Regions from separate parts of the Bradyrhizobium sp. 521_C7_N1_3 genome, predicted to be linked through region 2. Evidence: predicted binding sites of a transcription regulator. Region 2 holds the regulator's gene; each other region holds the start of a gene.
The links. The regulator PhoB, encoded in region 2, activates phosphate uptake and scavenging genes when phosphate is short. The targets are predictions, from matches to a motif close to TGTCATNNANCTGTCAT.
Positions count from the first base shown of each region.

Region 1: a site for PhoB is predicted at 2,412-2,428, ahead of phnF (phosphonate metabolism transcriptional regulator PhnF). Genes of this name have one in related genera too.
Region 3: a site for PhoB is predicted at 3,425-3,441, ahead of AB7008_RS02020 (DUF2794 domain-containing protein). Genes of this name have one in related genera too.

Region 1 is NZ_CP197232.1:9,711,812-9,716,804, reverse strand. Features, by position in the region: gene phnE (phosphonate ABC transporter, permease protein PhnE) at 1-673, shown strand, start outside; gene phnE (phosphonate ABC transporter, permease protein PhnE) at 670-1,518, shown strand; gene phnF (phosphonate metabolism transcriptional regulator PhnF) at 1,649-2,377, opposite strand; gene phnG (phosphonate C-P lyase system protein PhnG) at 2,498-2,962, shown strand; gene phnH (phosphonate C-P lyase system protein PhnH) at 2,967-3,575, shown strand; gene AB7008_RS46125 (carbon-phosphorus lyase complex subunit PhnI) at 3,580-4,683, shown strand; gene AB7008_RS46120 (alpha-D-ribose 1-methylphosphonate 5-phosphate C-P-lyase PhnJ) at 4,680-4,993, shown strand, end outside.
Region 2 is NZ_CP197232.1:9,885,444-9,890,436, forward strand. Features, by position in the region: gene AB7008_RS46960 (Hsp33 family molecular chaperone) at 1-30, opposite strand, end outside; gene argF (ornithine carbamoyltransferase) at 286-1,209, opposite strand; gene AB7008_RS46970 (aspartate aminotransferase family protein) at 1,209-2,417, opposite strand; gene AB7008_RS46975 (GcrA family cell cycle regulator) at 2,874-3,386, shown strand; gene phoB (phosphate regulon transcriptional regulator PhoB) at 3,490-4,197, opposite strand; gene phoU (phosphate signaling complex protein PhoU) at 4,212-4,928, opposite strand; gene pstB (phosphate ABC transporter ATP-binding protein PstB) at 4,940-4,993, opposite strand, start outside.
Region 3 is NZ_CP197232.1:430,326-435,318, forward strand. Features, by position in the region: gene acnA (aconitate hydratase AcnA) at 1-1,940, shown strand, start outside; gene AB7008_RS02015 (DUF1223 domain-containing protein) at 2,159-2,935, shown strand; gene AB7008_RS02020 (DUF2794 domain-containing protein) at 3,505-3,876, shown strand; gene AB7008_RS02025 (N-acetyltransferase family protein) at 3,992-4,519, opposite strand; gene AB7008_RS02030 (Bax inhibitor-1/YccA family protein) at 4,844-4,993, opposite strand, start outside.

The DNA.
Region 1 (4,993 bases), 170 kb from region 2:
CACACTCGACAGCGGCCAGCGGGTCTGGACCGATGCCGGCGAGTGGCTGTGGGGCTGGCGTAAATGGCTGAAGATGCTGGGCGAGACGCTGCTGATCTCCTATGTCGGCACGCTGATCGGCGCGATCTTCGCCTTCGCCTTGAATTTCTTCGCGGCCGAGAACACATCGCCGTCGCGCTGGCTGCGCTTCGTGGTGCGCCGCCTGCTCGAATTCGCCCGCACCGTGCCGGGCATCGTCTTCGCGCTGATCTTCGTGATCGCGTTCGGCCTCGGGCCGATGGCCGGCGTGCTCGCGATCGCGATTCACTCCACCGGCGCGCTCGGCAAACTGTTCTCCGAGATCGTCGAGAACGCCGACATGAAGCCGGTCGAAGGCATCCGCTCGACCGGCGCGAGCTGGCTCTCCTGCATGCGCTTCGCCGTGGTGCCGCAGGTTACCGCGGGCTATGCCAGCTATGCGCTGCTGCGCTTCGAGATCAATGTCCGCGAGGCCTCGGTCATGGGCTTCGTCGGTGCCGGCGGCATCGGCCAGGAGCTCGTCGTCGCCATCCGCAAGTTCTATTACTCCGACGTCAGTGCCATCCTGCTCACCATCATCATCACGGTCTTCATCATCGACATCACCACGGGCTGGCTGCGCGGCCGTCTGTTCGGCAAGGAGGCACGGACGTGACGAGGCCGCAGGAGGTCGACACGCGAGAGCTTCGCGCGCGCTATCCCGATGTGTTCGACCGCCCCGCCTCGGCGCGGCTCGCGATGCCCGCGATGATCGTCGCGGCCTTCGCGATCCTGGTTTACGGCCTCGTCGATCTCGACTTCTCGCCGTCGCGATTCTTCGCAGGGCTGAGCCAGCTCGGCTGGATCAGCCTGATGATGATCCCGCCCGATCCCGGCTCTTCGCTCCCGGTCTATCTGAAGGCGCTAGGTGAGACGCTGTCGATTGCGCTGCTCGGCACGACGCTTGCGGCCGTGTTCGCGCTTCCGGTCAGCTTGCTCGCCGCTCGCAACGTCATACCCTCGCAGATCCTGCGCTTTCCTATCAGGCGTTTCCTCGATTCGATCCGCGGCGTCGACACGCTGATCTGGGCTCTGGTGTGGATCAATGTGGTCGGGCTCGGTCCTTTCGCCGGCGTGCTCGCCATCGCCGTGTCGGATTTCGGCGCGTTCGGAAAACTGTTCTCGGAGGCGATCGAGGGCGCCGACCAGAAGCAGGTCGAAGGCGTCCGCGCCTCCGGCGGCAGCGCCTTGCACGAGATCCGCTTCGGCCTGCTGCCGCAGGTGCTGCCCGTGATCGCCGGCCAAGTGCTCTATTTCATCGAATCCAACACGCGCTCGGCCACCATCATCGGCATCGTCGGCGCCGGCGGCATCGGCCTCCAGCTCGCCGAGCAGATCCGCGTGCTGGAATGGCAGAGGGTGTCGTTCCTGATCCTGATGATTCTGGTCGCAGTGGCCGCGATCGATTTCATCTCGAGCAAGCTGCGGTTTGCGATTATTGGGAGACGGGCGGTCGCCTGATCACAACTGCCGTAGGGTGGGCAAAGCGCAAGCGTGCCCACCACCTCCGACTAGATGTCGAGAAAGATCGTGGGCACGGCGCAAGTGCGCCTTTGCCCACCTACGGCCCCTGTGTCGTGGAGAGAGCCGCCTACGACTCCACCAGAAACTCCACCCGCTCCGCTGCAAAGCGCGAGTGCTTGGTCACCAGTGGCTTGCCGGCGAGATCGTGGTCGGTCGCGTCGACCACGAGGATCGGCCGTCCCAGGGGCAGATCGAGCCGCGCAGCATCGGTCGCGTCCACGATGCCGGCGGTGATCCGGGTCGCGCCGCGGCTGTAGTCGCGGACGCCGTAATGCTCGAGCAGTTTCGTCATCGAGCGCGTCGCGGCGAACACGTTGCCCGCGCCCGGGAACAATTCCGCTGACAGCCAGGTGGTGGAGACGCAGATCGGCGTGCGGTCGGCGAGGCGGATCGCCTCGATCCGCACCAGCGGCGCGCCGGCCTTCAATCCCAGTTCGCGCGCCAGTTCGCGGGTCGCGACGTCCTCGGACGCCTCGATCAGCCGGCCATGCGGTTCGCGGCCGTCGGCACCGACGATCTCGGAGAAGCGGGTGCGCGAGCGCAAGGGATAAGCAAGGCGCTGCGCCTCGACATAGGTTCCGCTGCCGCGTTCGGCGCGCACGATGCCGCGCTCGGCAAGCGCGGCCAGCGCACGCCGCACGGTGTGGCGGTTCACGCGATAGGTTTCGGCGATCTCCATCTCGCCCGGCAGCTTGTCGCCGGCCGCAAAGCGGCCGTCGGCGATGCCGCGTTCGATGCCGTCGGCAACGAGGCGCCACAGCGCGACGCCCGAAGAGGCTGTGTCCTGCATGCTCATGTCGCCGAGAAGCCTACTTCAGAAATCACACGTTTGTCACGAAACAGTCATGGCGCTTCCGTATCAAGTTGTCTATTATCATAGACAACTTGGATTCGGCAAGTTCTGCAGAAAGTTTCGGTGGATTTGGTGACCCAGCACAACAACCAGCAAGTCCAGCGCAAGGCCGCGATGGCCGTGCTGGCGCACGCGGAGGCGGGCGAGATCGCCGCTCGCCTCCGCGCTCTCGCCCTGCCGGCTCATCAGGAGCTGCGCGCGCCGGAAAACGGTCTCGTCATGCTGCGCGGCCGGGTCGGCGGCGACGGCGCGCCATTCAATCTCGGTGAAGCCACGGTGTCGCGCGCGGCGGTCCGGCTTGCGAGCGGCGAAGTCGGCTTCGGCTATACGCTGGGACGCGACGGCGAGAAGGCGCGGCTGATCGCGCTGTGCGACGCGCTGGCGCAGTCCAGTGATTTCGGTGAGGCGGTGGAGCGTGACGTTATCGCGCCGTTGCGCGAGCAGCTTATGATCCAGCGCAAGCAGGCGGCCGCCGAGACCGCCGCGACGAAGGTTGATTTCTACACCATGGTGCGCGGTGAGGGGTGAGGCCATGACCACGATTGCGGAGCTGCCGCCGGGTTTCGTCGACAAGGTCTTGTCGGCGCAATCGACCTTTCGTTCCGTCATGGACGCGATGGCGCGGCCGGGCTCGGTCCAGCGCATCGTGCCGATGGCGGGAGTGCCCGGGCCGACGATGCGCGGCACTGCCGCGATCGCGCTGACGCTGTTCGACCACGACACGCCGCTCTGGCTCGATGCGCGGATGGCGGAGAGGTCGGACGTGGTGAAATGGCTCAAGTTCCACACCGGCGCGCCGGTGGTGCAGGATTCCTCGATCGCCGCGTTCGCGCTGATCAGCGACGGCGCGGCGCTGCCGGCGCTCGAGCGCTTCGCGCTGGGCACGAACGAGTATCCGGATCGTTCGACCACGGTGATCCTTCAGGTCGAGAGCCTGGACTCGGGCCGCAGTTTCGAACTGCGTGGCCCCGGCATCGACGGTGTCGCGACGCTTCAGGCCTCGATCAAGCCTTTCGATCTGTTCGAGCGCCTGCGCATGAACGAGGCGCTGTTTCCGCGCGGCATCGATTTGGTGCTGGTCGCCGATGACGCCGTGGTTGCGATCCCGCGCACCACGCGTGTCGTGAACAAGGGAAGCTAGTCGCATGTATGTCGCAGTCAAAGGCGGCGAGCGCGCCATCGAGAACGCCCATCGCCTGCTCGCCAATGCGCGGCGTGGCGACCAGAGCGTTTCCGAAGTCACGCTGGACCAGATCTCGGAGCAGCTTGGCCTCGCCGTGGACCGCGTCATGAGCGAAGGGTCGCTCCATGACCGCGAGCTCGCGGCGCTCGCCATCAAGCAGGCGCGCGGGGACCTGATCGAGGCGATCTTCCTGGTCCGCGCCTTCCGCGCCACCCTGCCGCGCTTCGGCACCAGCGAGCCGGTCGACACCGGCGCCATGCGCGTGCAGCGACGGGTGTCGGCGACGTTCAAGGACATTCCCGGCGGCCAGATTCTCGGGCCGACCTTCGACTACACGCACCGCCTGCTCGATCCCTCGCTTGGCCAGGGCTTTGTGCCTGAAGCGCCAGCGACGGCCGAAGCCTCGACGGCGCCCACGCCGCGTGTGACCGATATTCTGGGCCGCGACGGGCTGATCGAATCCTCGCCGCGGGCCGAAGACGGCGCCAGCGTCGGCGATCTCACGCGCGAACCGCTGAACTTCCCGGCCGATCGCGACCTGCGCCTGCAAAACCTCGCGCGCGGCGACGAAGGCTTTCTGCTGGCGATGGGTTATTCCACCCAGCGCGGCTACGGCCGCAACCATCCCTTCGTCGGCGAGATCCGCTTCGGCGAGGTCGAGGTCGAATTTTTCGCGGAAGACGTCGGCTTCGCCGTGCCACTCGGCTCCATCGAGCTCACCGAGTGCCAGATGGTCAACCAATTCAAGGGTTCGGCGACGGAAGCGCCGTGCTTCACCCGCGGCTATGGTCTCGCCTTCGGCCAGAGCGAGCGCAAGACCATGTCGATGGCGCTGGTCGACCGCGCGCTGCGTGCCCGCGAGCTCGGCGAAGAAGCCGTGGCCCCGGCGCAAGATGAAGAATTCGTGATGTCGCATTCGGACAACGTCCAGGCGACCGGCTTCGTCGAGCATCTGAAGCTGCCGCACTATGTCGACTTCCAGTCCGAGCTTGGCCTGCTCCGCAAGCTGCGCAAGGAGTTTGCCGAGGCCAACGCGCCCGATGCCATGAAGGAGGCCGCGGAATGAACGCGCCCGCCTACAATTTCGCCTATCTCGACGAGCAGACCAAGCGGATGATCCGCCGCGCGATCCTCAAGGCGATCGCGATCCCCGGTTATCAGGTGCCGTTCGCCAGCCGCGAAATGCCGATGCCCTATGGCTGGGGCACCGGCGGCGTGCAGGTCACGGCCGCGATCCTCGGTCCCCAGGATGTGCTGAAGGTGATCGACCAGGGCTCCGACGACACCACGAACGCGATCTCGATCCGCAAGTTCTTCGCCAAGACCGCCGGCGTCGCCACGACCACGGCAACAGAAGATGCGACCGTGATCCAGAC
Region 2 (4,993 bases):
GGTATTCATGTCAGGGGATTGGGAAACCATGGCGCTTTATCTGGGGTCGGAGGGCGAAAATGGAAGGGGCGCAAGGGTGGTGTGTTCCGGATGCACTTATGATCGCACAGGATCCTGCAAATTCGATGTCGTCCCGGGGCGCGAAAAGCGCTGATACGGGACCCATAGCCACAGGATTACGCGATAGCCCGCGTAGCCCGGATGGAGCGTAGCGCAATCCGGGACCACTCCAACTGCGGACACGAACCCGGATTTCGCTGCGCTCCATCCGGGCTACAAGTGAGATTACTTCACCGCGTCAAAGCACCAGGCCAGAATGCCCTTCTGCGCATGCAGGCGGTTTTCGGCCTCGTCGAACACGACCGATTGCGGGCCGTCGATCACTTCGTCGGTGACCTCCTCGCCGCGATGGGCGGGCAGGCAGTGCATGAACAGCGCATCGGGCTTGGCCAGCGACATCAGCTTCGAATTGACCTGATAGGGCTTGAGCACGTTGTGACGGTGCTCGCCCTCCTTGTCGCCCATCGACACCCAGGTGTCGGTGACGACACAGTCGGCGCCCTTCACGGCGGCCTCGGGATCGGTGCCGAGCACGATCGGCGCGCCGGTAGCCTTGATGAAGTCCCGCATCACCTTTTTCGGCGCGAGCTCCGGCGGCGTCGCGACATTGAGCTTGAACTTGAAACGCTCGGCGGCATGCGCCCAGGACGCCAGCACGTTGTTGTCGTCGCCGGTCCAGGCCACCGTCCTGCCCTCGATCGGGCCCCGATGCTCTTCGTAAGTCATGAGGTCGGCCATCACCTGGCAAGGATGCGAGCGCCGTGTCAGGCCGTTGATGACGGGCACCGTCGCATATTCCGCCAGCTCCAGCAGGGCCTCGTGATTGAGGATGCGGATCATGATGGCGTCGACATAGCGCGACAGCACGCGCGCCGTGTCCGCGATGGTCTCGCCGCGACCGAGCTGCATCTCGGCACCGGTCAGCATGATCGGCTCGCCACCGAGCTGGCGCATGGCGACGTCGAACGAGACGCGGGTGCGCGTGGACGGACGCTCGAAGATCATCGCCAGCGTCTTGCCTTCCAGCGGCTTCACCGGCTGGTGCGCTTTCTGCTTCGCCTTCATGGCGGAGGAGGCCGCGAGCATGCTCTTGAGCTCCGACAACGGGAGCTCGTTGATATCCAGAAAGTGCTTCGGGGACTTGCTCATCAGCTTGCCGCCCGCTTGGTCTGACTGGACGAGATCGCGGCGCAGGCGCGCTCGAGCCGCCCGACGCTGTCCTCGATCTCGGCTTCGGTGACGATCAAGGGCGGCAGGAAGCGCACGACATTGTCGCCGGCGCCGACCGTGAGCAATTTTTCGTTGCGCAATGCCGCGCCGAGATCGCCTGACGGCACCACGGCCTTGATGCCGATCAGAAGGCCTTCGCCGCGCACTTCGCTGACGATGTCGGGATAACGATCGATCACGGAGGCGAGCTTCTGCTTGAGCAGCAGCGACATCTTCTGCACGTGGTCGAAGAAGCCGGGCTTGAGCATGACGTCGAGCACGGCGTTGGCAGCAGAGATCGCGAGCGGATTGCCGCCGAAGGTCGAGCCGTGCGAGCCGGGACCCATGCCGGCAGCCGCGTCCGCGGTCGCCAGCACCGCGCCGATCGGGAAACCGCCACCGAGCGCCTTGGCCAGCGACATCACGTCAGGCGTGACGCCGGTGCGGCGATGCGCGAACAGATCGCCGGTGCGGCCCATGCCGGTCTGCACCTCGTCGAACGCGAGCAGCAGGCCCTTCTCGTCGCAGAGCTGGCGCAACGCCCTCAGGAAGGCGGGCGTTGCCGAACGTACGCCGCCCTCACCCTGGATCGGCTCGATCAGGATGCCGGCGGTCTGCGGACCGATCGCCTTCTTGACGGCTTCGATGTCGCCATGCGGGACCTGGTCGAAGCCATCCATCGGCGGGCCGAACCCTTCGAGATATTTTGCCGAACCGGTCGCGGCGAGCGTTGCCAGCGTGCGGCCGTGGAAGGCGCCTTCGAAGGTGATGATGCGGTAACGCTCCGGATGCCCCTTGGAGAAGTGATGATGGCGGACCAGCTTGATCACACCTTCCAGCGCTTCGGCGCCGGAATTGCAGAAGAACACGAAGTCCGCGAAGCTTTCGTTGCACAGACGCGCGGCAAGCTTCTCGCCGTCCGGACTCTGGAACAGGTTCGACATGTGCCAGAGTTTGGTGGCCTGCTCCTGCAACGCCTTGACCAACGCAGGATGAGCATGGCCGAGCGCATTCACCGCCACGCCCGAGGTGAAATCGAGATAGCGATCGCCATTGGTCGCAATCAGCCAGCAGCCTTCACCGCGCTCGAAACCGAGGTCGGCCCTGGCGAAAACGGGGAGCAAATGCGGCGCTGCGCTGTTAGTCATGACGATCACTTGAATGTTGCGGACGGCGTGAGCGTGCATTGCGCAACGCACCATTGACCGGCCCGGAAAACGAAACGTGCCGCCTTTTAAGGGCGGCACGTGTGACTATCTTATGCCTGGTGAAACCGGTGTCAATGCCGCCCGGAAAGCCTCGCGAAACGCAGAATCCGTAGTCTTGCGGTGGCGATTTTGCGTATTTCCGCCACGGAACATGTGGAAGCGAGTCGGCGGACTCTTGCGCGTGAGTCACGCCATATTGTAGCGTTTGGCTTGTCAGATACGACATCTCGTGCAGCAGTTCTGATCCTCTAAGTCCTCATGTACCGGCGTAAGCGTTCGGGCGCATCTGGCGCGCCCGGCGAGCCTTAAGGGATTCTGGCGGCACGGGTTTTTCGAGGCTTAGGCATTCGCCGTGCGGCCGCCAGGATGGCAGGCGCCGGCGGAGGAAAGGGTGCAATGACCGTTTTGACCTGGTCGGATGATCGCGTCGAGCAGCTGAAAAAGCTCTGGGAGGCCGGACTTTCGGCCAGCCAGATCGCCGCTGAACTCGGCAATGTGACCCGCAATGCCGTAATCGGCAAAGTGCACCGGCTCGGCCTGTCGGGCCGCGCCAAGAGCCCTTCATCGGCAGCGCCGCGGCCGCGCAAGGCGCGCCCCGCCCAGCACATGATGCGGGTGACCCGCCCGATCGCACGCGGCAACACCGCGCTGGCACAAGCCTTCGAAGTCGAGGTCGAGGCCGAACCGGTCACCTACGACAACGTCGTGCCGATGAGCCAGCGGCTGTCGCTGCTGGAGCTGAACGAGGCCACCTGCCACTGGCCGGTCGGCGATCCCTCGAGCCCGGATTTCTTCTTCTGCGGCGGCAAGGCGCTCTCCGGCCTGCCCTACTGCGCCCAGCACTCGCGCGTGGCGTATCAGCCCGCGGCCGATCGCCGGCGCGCGCCGGCGAAGCCGGGTCCGCGCTGAGTACAGTTCCAGACAACCCTGTCCCGGCACAGAGCCGGGACGATCGAGCAAGAAAAAAGCGCGCCACCCGGCGCGCTTTTTGTTTGCCGGCTTGCAGCGGACCTTACGCCTGCTCCGCCTTCGCAAAGCGATCATCCAGTGCGTAGCCCGCGCCGCGGACGGTGCGGATCGGGTCCTGCTCGCGGCCGAGATTGAGCAGCTTGCGCAGGCGGCCGATATGGACGTCGACGGTGCGCTCATCGATGTAGATGTCACGGCCCCAGACGCTGTCGAGCAGCTGCTCGCGCGAGAACACGCGGCCGGGATGCTCCAGGAAGAACTCCAGCAGGCGATATTCGGTCGGGCCGAGATCGATCGGCCGGCCCGAGCGCGCCACGCGGCGCTTGTCGCGGTCGAGCTCGATGTCGCCATAGGCGAGCACGGTGGCGAGCCGCTCCGGGCTGGCGCGCCTGAGCAGGCCCTTCACGCGTGCCAGCAGCTCCGGCACCGAGAACGGCTTGACGATGTAGTCGTCGGCGCCGGTCGCAAGACCCCGCACCCGCTCGCTCTCCTCGCCGCGCGCGGTGAGCATGATGATCGGGAGCTGCTTGGTCTCGGGCCGGGTGCGCAGCCGCCGGCACAGCTCGATGCCGGAGAGGCCCGGCAGCATCCAGTCGAGCACGATCAAATCGGGGATGTGCTCCTTGAGGCGGGTGTCGGCGTCGTCGCCGCGCATCACCGTCTCGACGTCATAGCCGTCGCCTTCGAGGTTGTAGCGGAGAAGCTCGGTGAGAGCTTCCTCGTCCTCAACCACCATAATGCGTGCGCCCATGGTGTCGTCGCTCCTTAAGTGTTCGGGACCGTCGTGGCGAAGGTCGTCATGTCGCCCTTCGGCCGCTTGTCGGTGATCGCCTGGCCCTCGATCATGTAGAACACGGTCTCGGCAATGTTGGTGGCGTGGTCACCGATGCGCTCGATGTTCTTGGCGCAGAACATCAGGTGGATACAGAACGAGATGTTGCGCGGATCCTCCATCATGTAGGTGAGCAGCTCGCGGAACAGCGAGGTGCAGATGGCGTCGACTTCCTCGTCGCCCTTCCACACCGCCATCGCCGCGGGCAGATCGTGCGCGGCATAGGCGTCCAGCACCGACTTGACCTGCTGCTGCACGAGGTCGGTCATGTGCTCCAGGCCGCGGAACAGCTTGAGCGGGTGGAAATCGGTCTCCAGCGCCGCAACGCGCTTGCCCATGTTCTTGGCGAGGTCGCCGATCCGCTCGAGATCGGTCGCGACGCGCATGGCGCCGACGATTTCGCGCAGATCCACCGCCATCGGCTGGCGGCGCGCGATGGTGAGCACGGCGCGCTCCTCGATCTTCTTCTGGAGCGCGTCGAGCTCGGCATCGATGGTCACGACGCGCTGGCCGAGCGCGACGTCGCGGCGGATCAGGGCGTCGACGGAGTCGACGATCATGCGCTCGGCGATGCCGCCCATCTCGGCGACCAGGCGCGTGAGCTCCTGGAGGTCGGTGTCGAAGGCCTTTGCGGTATGTTCAGAACCCATGTTCCGTCTCCTCAGCCGAACCGGCCGGTGATGTAATCCTGCGTGCGCCGGTCGGTCGGCGACGT
Region 3 (4,993 bases), 9.5 Mb from region 2:
TCAAGCTGAAGGGCGCGATGAAGGAAGGCGTCACCGCGACCGACCTCGTGCTCACAGTCACGCAGATGCTGCGCAAGCTCGGCGTCGTCGGCAAGTTCGTCGAGTTCTTCGGTCCCGGCCTCGACCACCTCTCCGTCGCCGACAAGGCGACGATCGCCAACATGGCCCCCGAATACGGTGCGACCTGCGGCTTCTTCCCGGTCGACGCCGCTGCGCTCGATTACCTCAAGACGTCCGGCCGCGCTCCGGCGCGCGTCGCGCTGGTGCAGGCCTATGCCAAGGCGCAGGGCCTGTTCCGCACCGCCAAGTCGGCCGATCCGGTGTTCACGGAAACGCTGACCCTCGACCTCGGCGACGTCGTTCCCTCGATGGCCGGTCCGAAGCGCCCCGAAGGCCGCATCGCGCTGCCGTCGGTCGCTGAAGGCTTTTCGCTCGCGCTCGGCACCGAGTACAAGAAGACCGAAGAGCCGACGAAGCGCTTTGCCGTCGACGGCAAGAACTTCGAGATCGGACATGGCGACGTCGTGATCGCTGCGATCACCTCCTGCACCAACACCTCGAACCCGAGCGTCTTGATCGGCGCCGGCCTGCTCGCGCGCAACGCTGCCGCCAAGGGCCTCAAGGCAAAACCGTGGGTGAAGACCTCGCTCGCCCCGGGCAGCCAGGTGGTCGCGGGATATCTTTCCGATTCCGGCCTGCAGGCCGATCTCGACAAGGTCGGCTTCAACCTGGTCGGCTTCGGCTGCACCACCTGCATCGGCAATTCCGGTCCGCTGCCCGAGGAGATCTCGAAGTCGATCAACGACAACGGCATCGTCGCGGCCGCCGTGCTCTCCGGCAACCGCAACTTCGAAGGCCGCGTCTCGCCGGACGTGCAGGCGAACTATCTGGCGTCGCCGCCGCTGGTCGTCGCCCACGCGCTCGCGGGCAGCGTCACCAAGAACCTCGCCGTCGAGCCGCTCGGTGAAGGCAAGGACGGCAAGCCGGTGTACCTCAAGGACATCTGGCCGACGACGAAGGAGATCAACGCCTTCATGAAGAAGTTCGTGACCGCGTCGATCTTCAAGAAGAAGTATGCCGACGTGTTCAAGGGCGACACCAACTGGCGCAAGATCAAGACGGTCGAGAGCGAGACCTATCGCTGGAACATGAGCTCGACCTACGTGCAGAACCCGCCCTATTTCGACGGCATGAAGAAGGAGCCGGAGCCGGTCACCGACATCGTCGAGGCGCGCATCCTCGCCATGTTCGGCGACAAGATCACCACCGACCACATCTCGCCGGCCGGCTCGATCAAGCTCACCTCGCCCGCCGGCAAATATCTCAGCGAGCACCAGGTGCGTCCGGCCGACTTCAACCAGTACGGCACGCGTCGCGGCAACCATGAAGTGATGATGCGCGGCACCTTCGCCAACATCCGCATCAAGAACTTCATGCTGAAGGGCGCTGACGGAAATATCCCGGAAGGCGGTCTCACCAAGCACTGGCCCGACGGCGAGCAGATGTCGATCTACGACGCCGCGATGAAGTACCAGCAGGAGCAGGTGCCGCTGGTGGTGTTCGCCGGCGCCGAATACGGCAACGGTTCCTCGCGCGACTGGGCTGCGAAGGGCACGCGCCTGCTCGGCGTCCGCGCCGTGATCTGCCAGAGCTTCGAGCGCATCCACCGCTCCAACCTGGTCGGCATGGGCGTGCTGCCGCTGACGTTCGAGGAGGGCACCTCCTGGTCCTCGCTCGGCCTGAAGGGCGACGAGAAGGTCACGCTGCGCGGCCTGGTCGGCGACCTGAAGCCGCGTCAGAAGCTGACCGCGGAGATCGTCTCCGGCGACGGTTCGTTGCAGCGGGTTTCGCTGCTTTGCCGCATCGATACGCTGGACGAGCTCGATTACTACCGGAACGGCGGCATTCTGCACTACGTGCTGCGCAAGCTCGCGGCCTAAGCGCGAATTTGTGAACGGTGGCTCACCGCGACGTGAGTAGAAGGTTAAACGAGGGCGGCCTATCACAGGGCCGCCTTCGTGCGTTAGAACACGCGTCCGACGGTCCCGCCCGGCGGAAAACCTCGCCCTGGACGGTTGAATGTACGATGCCCGTAAGACTACGGTGACCATCAGGCGATAGGATATTCCCCCCACGCGTGCGAGGTGTGACGTTCAACATGACTGCAATGATGGCTTCTAATCTGGTTTCGCGCTGGTCCGGTGCACTCTGGTCGGGAGCACTCGGCATCTGCGCCATCGTCGCCGTCATCCGTCCCGCCGAGGCTGAACCTCGCGCCGTGGTCGAGCTCTTCACATCGCAGGGCTGCTCTTCCTGCCCGCCCGCCGACCAGGTCATCGGCGATCTCTCCAAAGACCCGTCGATCATCGCGCTGAGCATGCCGATCGACTATTGGGATTATCTCGGCTGGAAGGACACGCTTGCGGATTCGCGCTTCTCGGCGCGGCAGCGCGCCTATTCGCGCATGCGCGGCGACCGCGAGGTCTATACGCCGCAAGTCGTAGTCAACGGTTCGACGCATGTCATCGGCAGCGACCGCGCCGGCATCGAGAGCGCGATCGGCCAGACCGACAAGGGCACGGGTGTGATGAGCGTGCCGGTGACGATGTCGCTTGCAGGCAAGCAGATCAACGTCTCGGTGGCGGCGAGCAAGGAGTCGGCGGTCTCGCGCGGCGAGGTCTGGATCTGCTCGATCACGAAATCGGTGCCGATCGCAATCAGCCGCGGCGAAAATCGCGGACAGCAGATCACCTATCACAACGTCGTGCGCAACCTGCTCAAGGTCGGCGACTGGAACGGACGTCCGGAAAGCTGGACGGTGCCGTTGGAAAATCTCACGCGCGAGGGCGTCGACGGCGCTGTGGTCTATGTCCAGGACGGCAGCCGCGAGAAGCCGGGTGCGATGCTCGGCGCAGCATACACGTCGCTGCACTGAAGCGAAGCACGCTCAAGAACGTCTCAAGACAATTGGTCTCTCGTCATTCCGGGGCGCGCGAAGCGCGAGCCATGGTGCGCGATTGCACACCTGAGAATCCATCGATCCACAATCTGAGCTGGGAAATGGATTCGGGGCTCGCGCCAAGAGGCGCGCCCCGGAATGACAGCGTGCCGGAAACATCCCGCCACAAACCAAAAAGGACCAACTTGCGTTGGCCCTCCTTGTCGCGCGTACAGACCCGATCCTGACGGCCCCGGGGGGCTGGGGGCTGAGGAATCCGGAACCGAAAGGACCGGGTCAACGCACACAACTCTTCTCGCAATGCAGGGCGGCAGGCGCTTGGCGGAAAAGCGGCGATATCAAGATTCCTTCTAACGATCCCGTGACGGTTTGCCGCGACAGAATTCCACTCCTGCGTGTGTTCCGATTCGCACCCGATTCAATGAGTTGAGTGAAGAGCCCCTTGCGGCGGGGAACGGTTGGCGCGATCATGCAACTGTCATGATCCGCGGTTCCGGGGACGGTCTTCGCGGATGCGATCATGCCGCGAGATGAGGAGGCGCTCGATGAGTCTGACGCCGGAGGACGCCGATCCGAGCGAGCAGCGCGCAGTGGCGCGCCCCGCCGCTGCGAATGCCCAACCCAACCGGGTGACATTCAACCGGCTGGAACTGAACCGCATCCTCAACCTGTACGGCCGCATGGTCGCCGACGGCGAGTGGCGCGACTATGCCATCGACTTCCTGAAGGACCGCGCGGTGTTCTCGGTCTTCCGCCGCGCCTCGGAAGTGCCGATCTATCGCATCGAGAAAGACCCGCGGCTGGCGCGCAAGCAGGGCATGTACAGCGTGATCTCGGCGACCGGTCTGATCCTGCGCCGCGGCCACGAGCTCGAGCGCGTGCTGCTGGTGATCGATCGCAAGCTGGCGGTGGTGTAGCCGTACGGACGGTGCCGTAGGGTGGGCAAAGGCGCACCGCGCCGTGCCCTCCATCTTTCCTCAATCGCCGGGCATGGTGGGCACGCTACGCTTTGCCCACCCTACGAGACCGAGGTTATTTCGGCACCGTGCTCGCGCCCTCACCGAGGTCGCGCTGCATCATCACCGTGTCGAGCCAGCGGCCGAATTTCAGGCCGACATTGGGATGCGTGCCGATCATCTTGAAGCCGCCGCGCGTGTGCACGCCGATCGAACCGGCATTGGCGGAATCGCCGATCACCGCGATCATCTGGCGGAAGCCGCGCGCCTCGCATTCGGCGATCAGCCGCTCCAGCAGCAATGAGCCGATGCCGCGGCGGTGGAATGAGGGATCAAGATAGATCGAGTTCTCGACCGTGAAGCGGTAGGCCGGCCGCGGCCGGTAGGCGCCGGCATAGGCATAGCCGGCGACGCTACGATCGAGGATCGCGACGAAATAGGGATAGCCGCCGTCGATCAGCGCGCGGTAGCGGCGCGTCATCTCGGCCAGATCCGGCGGTTCCAGCTCGAACGTCGCGGTGCCCTCGCGGACGGCCTGCTGGTAGATGGCGGTGATGGCGGGAAGGTCGGCCTCGACGGCGGGCCTGATCTCAGGTGCGGACATGGAAGGAAGATTAAAGCCTTCCCGCGGCGGCTGGAAGGGGCCGAGGCCGCCTCTCCGCCGTCATTGCGAGCGCAGCGAAGCAATCCAGAAATGCGCCCGCGGAGGGGCTCTGGATTGCTTCGCTGCGCTCGCAAGGACGAGGAGAGAGGTGGCGCTCGTAGCCCGGATGGAGCGCAGCGAAATCCGGGGCCGTCGCATCCGCAGATAGGCCTGTCCCGGATTGCGCTGCGCTCCATCCGGGCTACGGGCGTGTGGCGCGCCCCGCCCCAAACAAAAACCCCGGCCTCTCGGCCGGGGTTCGTATCCGTTCTCTCGTCGAAGCGCTTAGTCGCGCTGGCCGAGGAGCTGCAGGAGCAGCGTGAACAGGTTGATGAAGTTCAGGTACAGCGACAGTGCGCCGGTGATGGCCGCACGCTCTGCGATTTCACCGCCGGCCGAGGCGTAGCCGTAGATGTAGTCGTTCTTCAGCCGCTG